DNA from 2 places in the Nostoc sp. MS1 genome. Region 2 is predicted to be linked to the other one. Evidence: predicted binding sites of a transcription regulator. Region 2 holds the regulator's gene; the other holds the start of a gene.
What was found. The regulator NtcA, encoded in region 2, controls nitrogen genes in cyanobacteria. The targets are predictions, from matches to a motif close to TNTGTANNNNNNNNTACANA.
Positions count from the first base shown of each region.

Region 1 (5,738 bases), 1.8 Mb from region 2:
GAACATCCCTCGCACTCAAATTATTCTGAAATTTCTTTGGATAAACAACTGTCATACTTTTATGTGAGTTTGTTAACTTGGGTGACTGGCAGTAATTGAGGTTGTCTCAACACCTGTACTCACACTGCCTCAGCGAAGATTTCCTACATGAGAATAATGTAAACTAATGTAACAAATAAACTATCACTCTTGAGGAAGGTATTTCTTACACCATCCTTATTTCAATGATAACGTCTTATCTTTTTGAGGAAAAAACCGCGATCAGCTATGCTGGGCGGTTACGCCATCGCCATTACAGCAAATATTAAAAAATATTACAAACTAGCAATTTCGTAGCATAAGATACAGAATTATTGATATATTGATTATGGAAAGAAGTCAAACGAACTCAAACTCAATAGGAGGACTGTGATATGTCTATTCAAGAAAAGTCTCGTGCAATCATGATGCGCCAATATCAGCAAGTTAAGAACCGTCAACAATCCATGCTGATGCGTGCAGCACAAGAACTCGGTCTTCCTGCTGAAGAACTATCCCATTATTGGAATCCCACTCAAGGCAAAATCGACCCAACTACACGCGCGATTTATGGCAGTAGCAATGCGTCGATGAGCTAAGTTTTGATAATGCTGCTATCTGTATCTTATTAGGGGAAATATTTAAAACAACGAGCTATTTCCCCTAATCTACTTATAGATAGTGTTTATTGAAAATATACTTTTTAGATTTTTAAATTAAAAATTTAGCTACCTACCATAAAATCTCAAGTCCATCATAGTAATAGTTAATAAGTTGAGTAAGCGGTAGAGATTGTAATACGAGGTTTTAACCTTGTTTAAAGCTTTATTGATAATTGAACGTGTAGGGTATTCTAAAGAGCGTTGCTTCTCAAAATATTCGGCTGTATCTAAAGGATTAGCTTCACCACGTTTAATTGCCTGTAGTTCTAATTTGTCTTTAAAAAACACAATCTCATTCATTGCATCTCTTCTAATAGGTAATCCTACTTTTGCTGCTGCTAAACCTATTGTGTGTCCTTCTCCTCTATAAAAACCCCGCAGTTCAAAATAGGGGGCAATTTTGCCCCAATAATTGAGAAATTCTAATTCAAGGCCTGAATCTCTTGTGACAACAAATAAACATTCATGAACAAAATCGATATCCTCTAGCTTCAGGCTTAACTTGTTCGCCATCTGATGCAGAAGTTTTAGTTCAAAAGGATTTTTATTATGTTTGGTGATATCTTTCCAGACGATTTTGGCTGTAATTCCTGGTTGCCATTTGATGTTTAAGGGGATAGGAGCGAGGATACGCATATCTGCATCCAGAAATAAGCAAGAGTTGAAAAGCGAAATTGCTTTGGCGATCGCAAATCGCTTATCGTGATAACAACCAAAGCTTACTTGATGATGTTTAAATGCCAAAACGTTACTTTGAGACTTAAAATACTTAGGACTATCTGTCAACACGACAAGAGGAATGTCTGGCGAATGCTTTTCCAGGTCTTTGGCTAGTTCTAATGCTAAAGCGCAGTAGTTTTCACCCAAAGCCATAGTGCAGCAACAGAAATTATTCTGTTTTTCCATAGTCTTGAAGAGTAAGTTAGTTTTTGATTATTAGTTTTAAATTACAACATAATACCTAAGTACAATATGTAAAGAGCATATTAATAGTCAAATATTCATAGTCAGCTATGACTTCTTTAAATTACACAGTTATAAGGCAATACGGTTCAGTTAGTAGAACCCAATTCTTCTAGATCCCCCTAAATCCCCCTTAAAAAGGGGGACTTTGATTCTTGTTTCCCCCTTAAAAAAGGGGGGTTAGGGGGGATCAAAAGATTGTGGGACTAGGTTATCAGACTTGTGTGTACACCGTAGTCTTTTTAAAGGGGGTTAGGGAGGATCAAAAGCTTAACTGAACCGTATTGAGTTATGAGGTTCATTGACACTTAACAGTTGACAGTCAAACGTCAGTAGTCCACAACCAACACATAAGAATTGTCAAAAAAAGCCACCCGCAAGGGTGGCAGTTTACACTCGTAGATACGCTTATTAATTAAACGTCGTAGTAGAGATGAAACTCGTAAGGATGAGGACGTAATTGCAACTGTTTAACTTCGTTAGCCAGTTTGTAATCAATCCAGTTTTCGATAAAGTCTTCGGTGAATACGCCTGTTTCTGTTAAGAATGCGTGGTCGTTTTCTAGTGCTTCCAATGCAAGTTCTAAAGAACCGGGTGTGGAAGGAACTTTCGCCAGTTCTTCTGGAGAGAGTTCATAGATATTCTTATCTAAGGGCTGGCCTGGGTCAATTTTGTTTTTGATGCCATCAAGACCTGCACACAACATGGCAGCAAATGCCAAGTAGGGGTTAGAAGTAGCATCTGGACAACGGAACTCTAGGCGCTTGGCTTTGGGGTTAGTCCCAGACAGAGGAATACGGATAGAAGCAGAACGGTTTCCTTGGGAGTAAGCCAAGTTAACAGGTGCTTCGTAACCAGGAACTAGACGCTTGTAGGAGTTGGTGCTGGGGTTGGTAATTGCTAACAGCGCTGGTGCGTGCTTGAGAAGACCACCAATGTAATGCAACGCCATTTCGCTCAAACCTGCATACTTATCACCCGCGAATAGAGGCTTGCCATCTTTCCAGATAGACTGGTGACAGTGCATACCAGAACCGTTATCGCCAAAAATTGGTTTTGGCATGAAAGTAACAGTTTTGCCATGCTTATTAGCAACGTTCTTGATGACGTATTTGTAAATCATCAACCAGTCGGCAGCTTCGATTAATTTACCGAAGCGGAAGCCTAATTCGCACTGACCACCAGTTGCTACTTCGTGGTGATGTTTTTCGATGGGTACGCCTAATTTCGCCATCGTCAACAGCATTTCTGTCCGAATATCTTGGAAAGAATCTGTTGGTGCAACAGGGAAGTAACCTTCTTTAAACCGGGGTTTGTAAGCCAGGTTGGGTTTATCTGGTGTACCTTCTTTACCAGAGTTCCAAATACCTTCTACAGAGTCTAGGAAGTAGAAGCCTTCGTTAGCGCCTTGGGCAAAGCGGGCGCTGTCGAAGATGAAGAACTCAGCTTCTGGGCCAAAGAATGCTGTATCACCAACACCAGTAGAAACTAGGTAGTCGATAGCTTTTTGAGCGATAACCCGTGGACAACGATTATACCATTCTCCTGTACGGGGTTCTTTGATGCTACAGGTGATACTGAGGGTAGGAACTTCCATGAATGGGTCGATCCACGCAGTGTTAGGATCGAGAACCATTGTCATGTCGGATTCGTTGATTGCTTTCCAACCCCGGATGCTAGAACCGTCGAAGGGAACGCCGTCGGTGAAGGAGCTTTCATCGATTTGATTTTGGTAGACGGTGAGATGCTGCCAAGTACCTACTGTATCGATGAACTTGAGGTCAATCAGCTCAATTTTTTCATCTTGAATTTTTTTCAAGATTTCTTGTGCAGTTGTCATTTTTACTCCTTCTCTGCCAATTTCTTAAATTCAAACCAGAATCGCCAAAGCATCTAAACCCTACTGATTGGAACAAAGTTGATGACACACCTGAAATATCCTAGATTCTAAACATTAGTTATTTTTGTAGCCTTTGTTACAGAACGCCTGGATTACAGGTAATATTAACCTTTCTTTCGATATCTACACAAAAGGGGAAAGTTAATCACATAGGGGTCAACTTTGGCATAGAATCCATAAGTAACAGATAGATCGTTTTTGTGCCGAATCTATTTTTAATAGCACAAAAATTTATTACTGGTGCGTAGTGCAACCAAATTAATATCAAATCATAGATAGCAACGATTGGGAGAAGAAGGAATGCGCGATGCGGTAACAAGCTTAATTAAGAATTATGACGTTGCTGGTCGGTATTTTGACCGGAATGCGATCGATACCCTCAAAGAATATTTTGATAGTGGTACTGCTCGTGTACAAGCAGCCGCCGCAATTAACTCTAATGCAGCAGCACTTGTCAAGCAAGCAGGCTCTAAGTTGTTTGAAGAACTACCAGAGTTGATTCGTCCCGGTGGTAATGCCTATACTACTCGTCGTTTGGCAGCTTGTTTAAGAGATATGGACTACTACTTGCGCTACGCTACTTATGCGTTGGTTGCAGGTAACACCAATGTTTTAGATGAGCGGGTGCTACAAGGCTTGCGGGAAACCTACAATTCTTTGGGTGTACCCATTGGCCCTACAGTGCGTGGTGTGCAAATTCTCAAGGATTTGGTTAAGTCTCAAGTTGTCGGTGCAGGTATTACCAACACCGCTTTTGTTGATGAACCTTTTGACCACATCACCCGCGAGTTAAGCGAGCAAGATGTGTAAAAGGCAGTGGTTCTCTTTCCCTCCAGGACGCTGCGCGTTGGTGTAGCCTCTCGCAGAGAACAGAGACGCTAAGGCGTTAGCGCAGCCTCTGTCTACGACACGCTCCGCGAACGTAGAGAACGACTGCGCGGTAATCGAGCGAAGTCGAGATTCACCAACCAGAGGCAGAAGGTAAGAATTACAATCTGCTTTTTGTCTAGTTTTCTGTGTCTAGTTGATTCTTAAAATAAGAATATTGCAGATATCGCACTTTGACCTTATTGGCAAGGTGCGTTTACTTTTTTTAATTATTAATAATAACCTGTAAACATTTATTTACATGATTCAATATAAATTAAACATAAAAAATCTTTGCAGTCTATGTTATTTGATGTTTTAAAAGTGTTTGGTGATGTATCAAATATTTTAAATATCTTAAATGTTCCTTAAAAAGCAGTAGGTTTGTTTCATACGAAGAAAGAAAAATACATAAGTTATGATTTATCGTTTTGTGACGGAGATTTTGACCCTTCTCCAAACCTCTCCCCCACGGGATGAGAGGCTTTGAATTTGTATAAATTATCAGTTTCTTGTGGATTTTCTAAGTAATACTAGGTTATAACCATTTCATGATCGGGGTTGTATTACTAAATATTGATAAAACGTATGTTTATCATTGATGACATTATTAGTGCATTAGTTGGTCAGGGTGTTGAGAATGTGCAAGATAAGCTCTGGCACAATGAAAAAGTATTACAAGTTTTGCAAAAATTTAACCTCAAGCCTGATGACCCATCAAATGATTTTGAGGGTGTTTATGTTTATACTTTAATTGAATATGGGATTGGAAAACCCAAGGTTATTTTAGAGTTATTCAGGGAACCTGAGATTCAAAGTGAGTTTGAAAAGGCATTTAGTCAAAATAAAAATTTTGATTTTAAAAAGTTAGATAATTGTATTGAGAGTTTTGCTATTGGTGATGAAATTAAACGGCAGAAAATCGATTGTCGTCAGGAATTAGCTGAATTTGCTAGTTTATTTATTGAAATTACTAAACGAGCTAGAACACCAACAGAAATTTTACAAGACCATAAACTCGATAGTTTACAACGTACTTTAAATCAAATTCGGGAACAGGTAAGCCACCTTAATTTAGCAGCCGTTCAAGAACAAGTTAACCAGTTATTACAAAGTTCTCAGCAATTATTACCACCGTCACCAGTAGCGAGAGAAACAGAATTAGCTAGAAGTTTGCGGGATTGGTTTAATTCGCTTGGTTATAAATTTGAACAGCCTGAAGTTTTAGAAGCTGAATATTTTGAATGGATTATTAATATCCCTAAACGCCGTGGTTATGACCGGATTTTGATTCGGGGAGTTGAGGGAGAAGCAAATATTAATGATGT
Region 1 covers NZ_AP023441.1:962,906-968,643, reverse strand. Annotated here, with positions in the region: gene NSMS1_RS04185 (ferritin-like domain-containing protein) at 1-55, opposite strand, end outside; gene NSMS1_RS04180 (hypothetical protein) at 414-617, shown strand; gene NSMS1_RS04175 (hypothetical protein) at 747-1,586, opposite strand; gene glnA (type I glutamate--ammonia ligase) at 2,059-3,483, opposite strand; gene apcB (allophycocyanin subunit beta) at 3,844-4,353, shown strand; gene NSMS1_RS04160 (pentapeptide repeat-containing protein) at 4,999-5,738, shown strand, end outside.
Region 1: glnA (type I glutamate--ammonia ligase) is a predicted target of NtcA. The motif match lies at 3,607-3,626, and genes of this name have one in related genera.

Region 2 (5,738 bases):
AAAGTGGGAATTTCAAATAACCCATTATATTCAGTGTTCTGAGGACGAATAGTAGGAATCCTTTCTATGGCGCGGAGAGTTTTTAACTCTGCTAGGGTAAAATCCTCTGTAAACCAGCCTGTAATAGAACGTCCATCTATGACTTTAGTAGTTTTGCGATCGCCAAACTCTGGACGTAAATAAACATCTGTACTAGTATCAGTAGTATTAAGCGTACTATCAGGGTTAAAAATTGCTAAAGCGTTTTCGTGACGCGCAACTAAAACACCATCCTTAGTAGAAACTAAATCAGGTTCGATATAATCAGCCCCCATCTTAATAGCTAGTTCATATGCAGCTAAAGTATGTTCTGGGCGATAACCGCTAGCGCCCCGGTGTCCAATAATAATAAGGTTAGTCATTAGTCATTAGTTATTAGTCATTAGTCCATAGTCAACAGTCAACAGTCATTGGTCAACAGAGTCATCTACTTCTTTCAGATGAATGGTGATATATACTTATCAAAACTATAAATACTCATTTTGTCAGTTTGTCGATTTGGGCGAAGTTTGGTAAATAAAAGAAATAGCTTACATAATTAAGCTTCAAATTTTATTCCATATTTAACACCAAGCATTGTGAGTGCTAAACGTTTGCCAGAAACCACAGCCCATGTCAAAATTACCCGCCAATCTTGGCAACACGGCTTCTTAGAAGGTGAAGTGAGTGCTGGCGATTTTGAATGGCATTTTCAATGGAATTTCCGTCGAGGAGAACTTTTAGTTAAGCCATCTCAAGGCCGGGCTTTAATTAAAGAACCCCTCGGTCGCTTCTTGGAACAGCAAGATTATCAGCTAGAACCAGGAGGAGACTATGCTTTTAAGATTCGCGCACAGTTATAAGAGTGCTGAGTTAGAAGTAATTCTACCTCCTGCCTTTTGACTATGGACTATGGACTGTTGACTGATGACTAATGACTAATGACCAATGACTATTAACCATTAACCGACTCTGTAAGGCGATTTAGGTATCGTTCAATTAAAAGAATAGCGACGATATCGTCTATGGGGCGTGGCGGCTGGCGCATTCCTTGTGGTAGTAGCTTTGTTATTCCTTTAGGGGGATACATCTGCCAATAGCGATCGCGTGCCTCTAAGGTACTATAGCGCTCGTCTACTAATACAATATTTAATGCCTCGATTAACTCTTGCTGTAGTTGCTGTTTCCAGCGTTTGGCTGTGGTTTGGTTGCCCATAACTAGCATAGAAATGGGAAACTTTTGTCTGAGTTTATTAATATTGGCGATCGCTTCTGGGGAAGGAATGACTTGATGATAATATAATTGCCGATCCAATCCCATCACCGCTAAACCACACTTATCTTTACCAGGGTCAAAGCCTAAGATAACTGGTTGTGTTGGAGAAAATTCACTAACAATCATCATAAATTCAAAATAAATTAATACAAATAGTTATTGAAAATTTCACATAGAAAATAAATATATCTGTCGCTTTTGTAATATCTTTATTCAATCGCTAAATTGGTTTTAAGTACTCAAAATAACTTTGCCATCTTGAATTACTACTAGCCTCACTCTTAAAGGCCCGGCTGTGTATGTGTCTTCGGCAGCGACAGCTTTAATTTCTATTGATTGATTTATTTGACTCAATAAAGCAACAAAGCGCAGCACTGTACCATCTATTTGCACGCTTTCAACAATTCCTGCATTCCTAGCGCGAAATTGAGAAGCAGAAATTAATAAATCTAACCTCTGTCTTAATTCATAAGATGTCATACTGCTAGGATTGGCTGTGGTTGTAGCCAAAACTTCGCTTCCTGAAAATACCAATACATTTCTAGCCGCATCAGCAAAAAATTCTATCTGCTTTTCTCCTCTGACATAGTTGCCAGCCGAGAATATTCTCACTACGTATTCTCGACCATCATCTATTTGCTGAATCAGTTGTTCAACTCTATCTGGAGTAATGCGTAGCAATTCGGTATTTGCCGAGTTCGCCCCAGGTTCGCTTAGTCCAAAACTAGCATTACGGTTTGCTTCTTGCAACAGTTGCGATATTACCTTACGTGCTGCGGTAACTTGATTAACACGCACCACAGCAGAAGCCAAAACTTGACCACGAACTAAGGCTAATTTGCCTAAACGTAAGTCGCGGTATGACTGATAATATTTTTCCAGTCGAGCTACTTCTTGTTCTAAATAATCCTGTTGTTTTTCTAATTCTTTCAGGCGAGATTCTCGCTTGGCTAGTACTTCTTCTCTTTGGGTAATTTCTAGGTTACGGTTTTGAATGATTTTATCCAGATCAGAAATTTTGCGATCGCGCTGTTCTACGGCTTGTTGACGGTTAGCTAGTTCCCTATCGCGTTCTTCTATGGCTTGTTTACGGTTAGCTAATTCTTTGTCACGCTGTTCTATAGCTTTTTTGGCTTCAGCATATAGCTTTTGCCGTTCTGTCTTGAGTTGTTCAACTGCGGCTTGTAGTGCTTGTCTTTGATTGTAAACGTTTTGCAGTTCGGCGATCGCTTTTTGATATTGCGTGACAACTTGACCTAGCCGGCTTTGTGTGCGCTGGAATTGTGCTTGTGTTTGTGCTAAATCTTGCTGTGCTTTTAGTTTCTCTTTCTTCGCTTCGTCGCGCTGAGTTTCTACCTGTCTTTTATCGCTTCTGGTGATTTCTAACTCTTGATTAACTTTATTGCGTTCAGCTTCTACTTGGCTTTTTTGTGCCTCAGCAACTTTGAGCTGTTCTCGTTTTTGTCTGAGGTCTTTTTGAATATCTTCTAACTCAAACACCCCTTTCCGTAGCCCTTCATCAGCAAGAAATAGAATAGCTAAGGTAGTGGCAGAAATTAATCCACCAGTAATAATAGTTACCAGTACAGCCGTATTTTTAGGGCGTAGATTAAACAGTGAGAGGCGTGCTTTGCCAACTCTTGTGCCGATGCGATCGCCAACAGTGGCAATTACACCTCCCAGAATTAAAATTGCTGCGATGAGGATGTACCCGGTGGTCATCTTCTGCTACCGAATTGCGTCCAGATACAGCCTACTACTTTCAATCATTATCTGTGGAGGATGGGAGGGTGGCAATAGCTGAAATTACCAAGGTTTTCGACTTTGTTCCAACTATATGCGTTATTTACAAAAATATAACATGCGCCACCCACCCTTGATCACAGTTAACTGGGCTGATTTTAAGTGAACTGTCTGCTGAGAGTCACTGGTTTATGCACAGTAATTTTCTTTTTGTGGATGGAAATCATTTTTTTCTCGCGGAGATCCCCTAATAGCCTCGTAACAGTAACGCGAGTGGAACCAATTGCTTCTGCGATCGCTTGATGAGATAACTTCAAGTCAATGGTGATGCCATCTGCACAGGGAATACCAAAATCACGGCAGAGAATTAACAGAAAACTGATTAACCTTGAACCCATATCTCGGTGAGCCAAAGTTTCAATCATCATTTCTGTTTGCAGAATCCGCGAAGATAGACCCCGCAGCATTAACATTGATAGTTCAGGATTTTCCTTAAGTGCTTGCTCAACTTGTTCAATGGGTGCAGACAGCAATTCTACTGGAGTAAATGCCACCGCATGGTAAAACCGATCTGACTTGTTTCCTGTCAACAAAGACAGGACTCCAAAAACGCTATTTTCCCGTAGCAGTGCGACTGTAATTTCTTCTCCTGCCTCGTACACCCTGGAAAGTTTTACAGCGCCTTTCAAAAGAAAGTAAACTCGTTCGGCAGGATCGCCAGGAAAAAAGATCGTTTTATTGCGTTCAAACGTTTCTACAACCGGCGGAAATGCCCCGGTTGCCATCTGACGAAAAACATTTGCTAGGGCCTTATCTTGTGTCACGATCATCTCCCTTCCCCTACCCAATACCGGAATAATAAAAAACTAAAAACTAATTACCTAAGAATACACCTGAAAAATGAATAAAGCACCGTTAACCATTCTGTACTTTCCTATACTCAAACACACAACTTTAAGGATATTTGTTCATAATGATACCTAATTTCTGCTATTTTTAGCCATCAATTCTTGATAGATACTTCTACTTGCTCTAACCATCAGGTTTCTTACAGAAAAAATTAAGTAATCTTGAAAATATCTTAAGAATTAACAAACATTTTATTCTAAAAAACTCCATTAATAATAAACATTTTTGTAACCAATGTATAAAACATAGATAAAGGACTCCGTTTGTCATTAGTCATTAGTCATTAGTCCACAGTCAAAAGGCAGGAGGCAGGAGTGAATTATTTCATCTACCTCATCTACCTCATCTACCTCATCTCCACCTACTTCCTCATCTTCCATTTCCGTAATGCTACGAACAACTGACCGATGACTATGGACTATGGACTAATGACCAATAACCACTAACCAATAGGTCAACGATTCAGGTATGCTCCTAATGAATAAATCAAAATAAGCACATCAAAATTGTATATGCTGAATCTGAACGGAAAAAATGCCTTGGTTACAGGTATCGCCAATAATCGCTCCATTGCCTGGGGAATTGCCCAACAACTGCACGCAGCAGGAGCGAACCTTGGTATTACTTACCTACCAGATGAACGCGGCAAATTGGAGAAAAAAGTTGCGGAACTTGTAGAACCCCTCAATCCCAGCTTATTCGTTCCCTGTAATGTTCAAAACGATGAACAAATTCAGTCCACCTTTGATACTATCCGCGATAAATGGGGCAGGTTAGATATTCTGATTCATTGTTTGGCTTTTGCTAACAGAGATGATTTGACAGGAGATTTTAGCCAAACTTCCCGTGCTGGTTTTGCCACAGCTTTGGATATCAGCACCTTTTCTTTAGTGCAATTAAGCGGTGCAGCTAAACCTTTAATGACCGAAGGCGGTAGTATTATCACCCTGACATATTTAGGCGGTGTCAGAGCAGTTCCTAACTACAACGTTATGGGTGTTGCCAAAGCAGGTTTAGAAGCAAGTGTCCGTTATTTAGCATCTGAACTCGGCCCCCAAAATATTCGCGTTAATGCCATCTCTGCTGGTCCTATTCGCACCTTAGCATCTAGTGCCGTCGGTGGCATTTTAGATATGATTCACCATGTAGAAGAAGTAGCTCCTCTACGTCGGACTGTTACACAAACAGAAGTAGGCAACACTGCGGCTTTCTTAGCAAGTGATTTAGCTAGTGGTATCACCGGACAAGTCCTGTATGTGGATGCAGGATATGAAATTATGGGAATGTAATAAGATTTGATTATTAGTCATTAGTCATTAGTCATTAGTCCACAGTCCACAGTCCACAGTACATAATTCTCTTCCCACTCCCTCATCTCCCCCTACTTCCTTATATCTTCCCACTCCTTCATCCCTAATTATGCAAATCAGCGATTATCCCCAACTCAATTTATCCTCAATTCCTCGAATTGCTTCTGTTCACCGTACAACTGGGGAAACGGATGTACAGGTGACTATAAATCTGGATGGTACGGGAATTTGTCAAGCCGTCACTGGCATTCCCTTTTTAGATCATATGCTGCATCAAATTGCTTCCCACGGCTTGATTGATTTGGATATTCAAGCTAAGGGAGACTGGGAAATTGATGATCACCACACAAATGAAGACGTAGGTATTACTTTAGGACAAGCCTTGGCTAAAGCACTAGGCGATCGCAAAGGTATAGTCCGCTTCGGCAATTTTTTAGCACCCTTAGACGAAGCTTTAGTACAAGTAGCACTAGACTTTTCCG
Region 2 covers NZ_AP023441.1:2,804,763-2,810,500, reverse strand. Annotated here, with positions in the region: gene NSMS1_RS12170 (glycerophosphodiester phosphodiesterase) at 1-401, opposite strand, end outside; gene NSMS1_RS12165 (DUF3146 family protein) at 618-881, shown strand; gene NSMS1_RS12160 (pre-16S rRNA-processing nuclease YqgF) at 974-1,420, opposite strand; gene NSMS1_RS12155 (DUF3084 domain-containing protein) at 1,526-3,016, opposite strand; gene ntcA (global nitrogen regulator NtcA) at 3,196-3,867, opposite strand; gene fabI (enoyl-ACP reductase FabI) at 4,459-5,235, shown strand; gene hisB (imidazoleglycerol-phosphate dehydratase HisB) at 5,366-5,738, shown strand, end outside.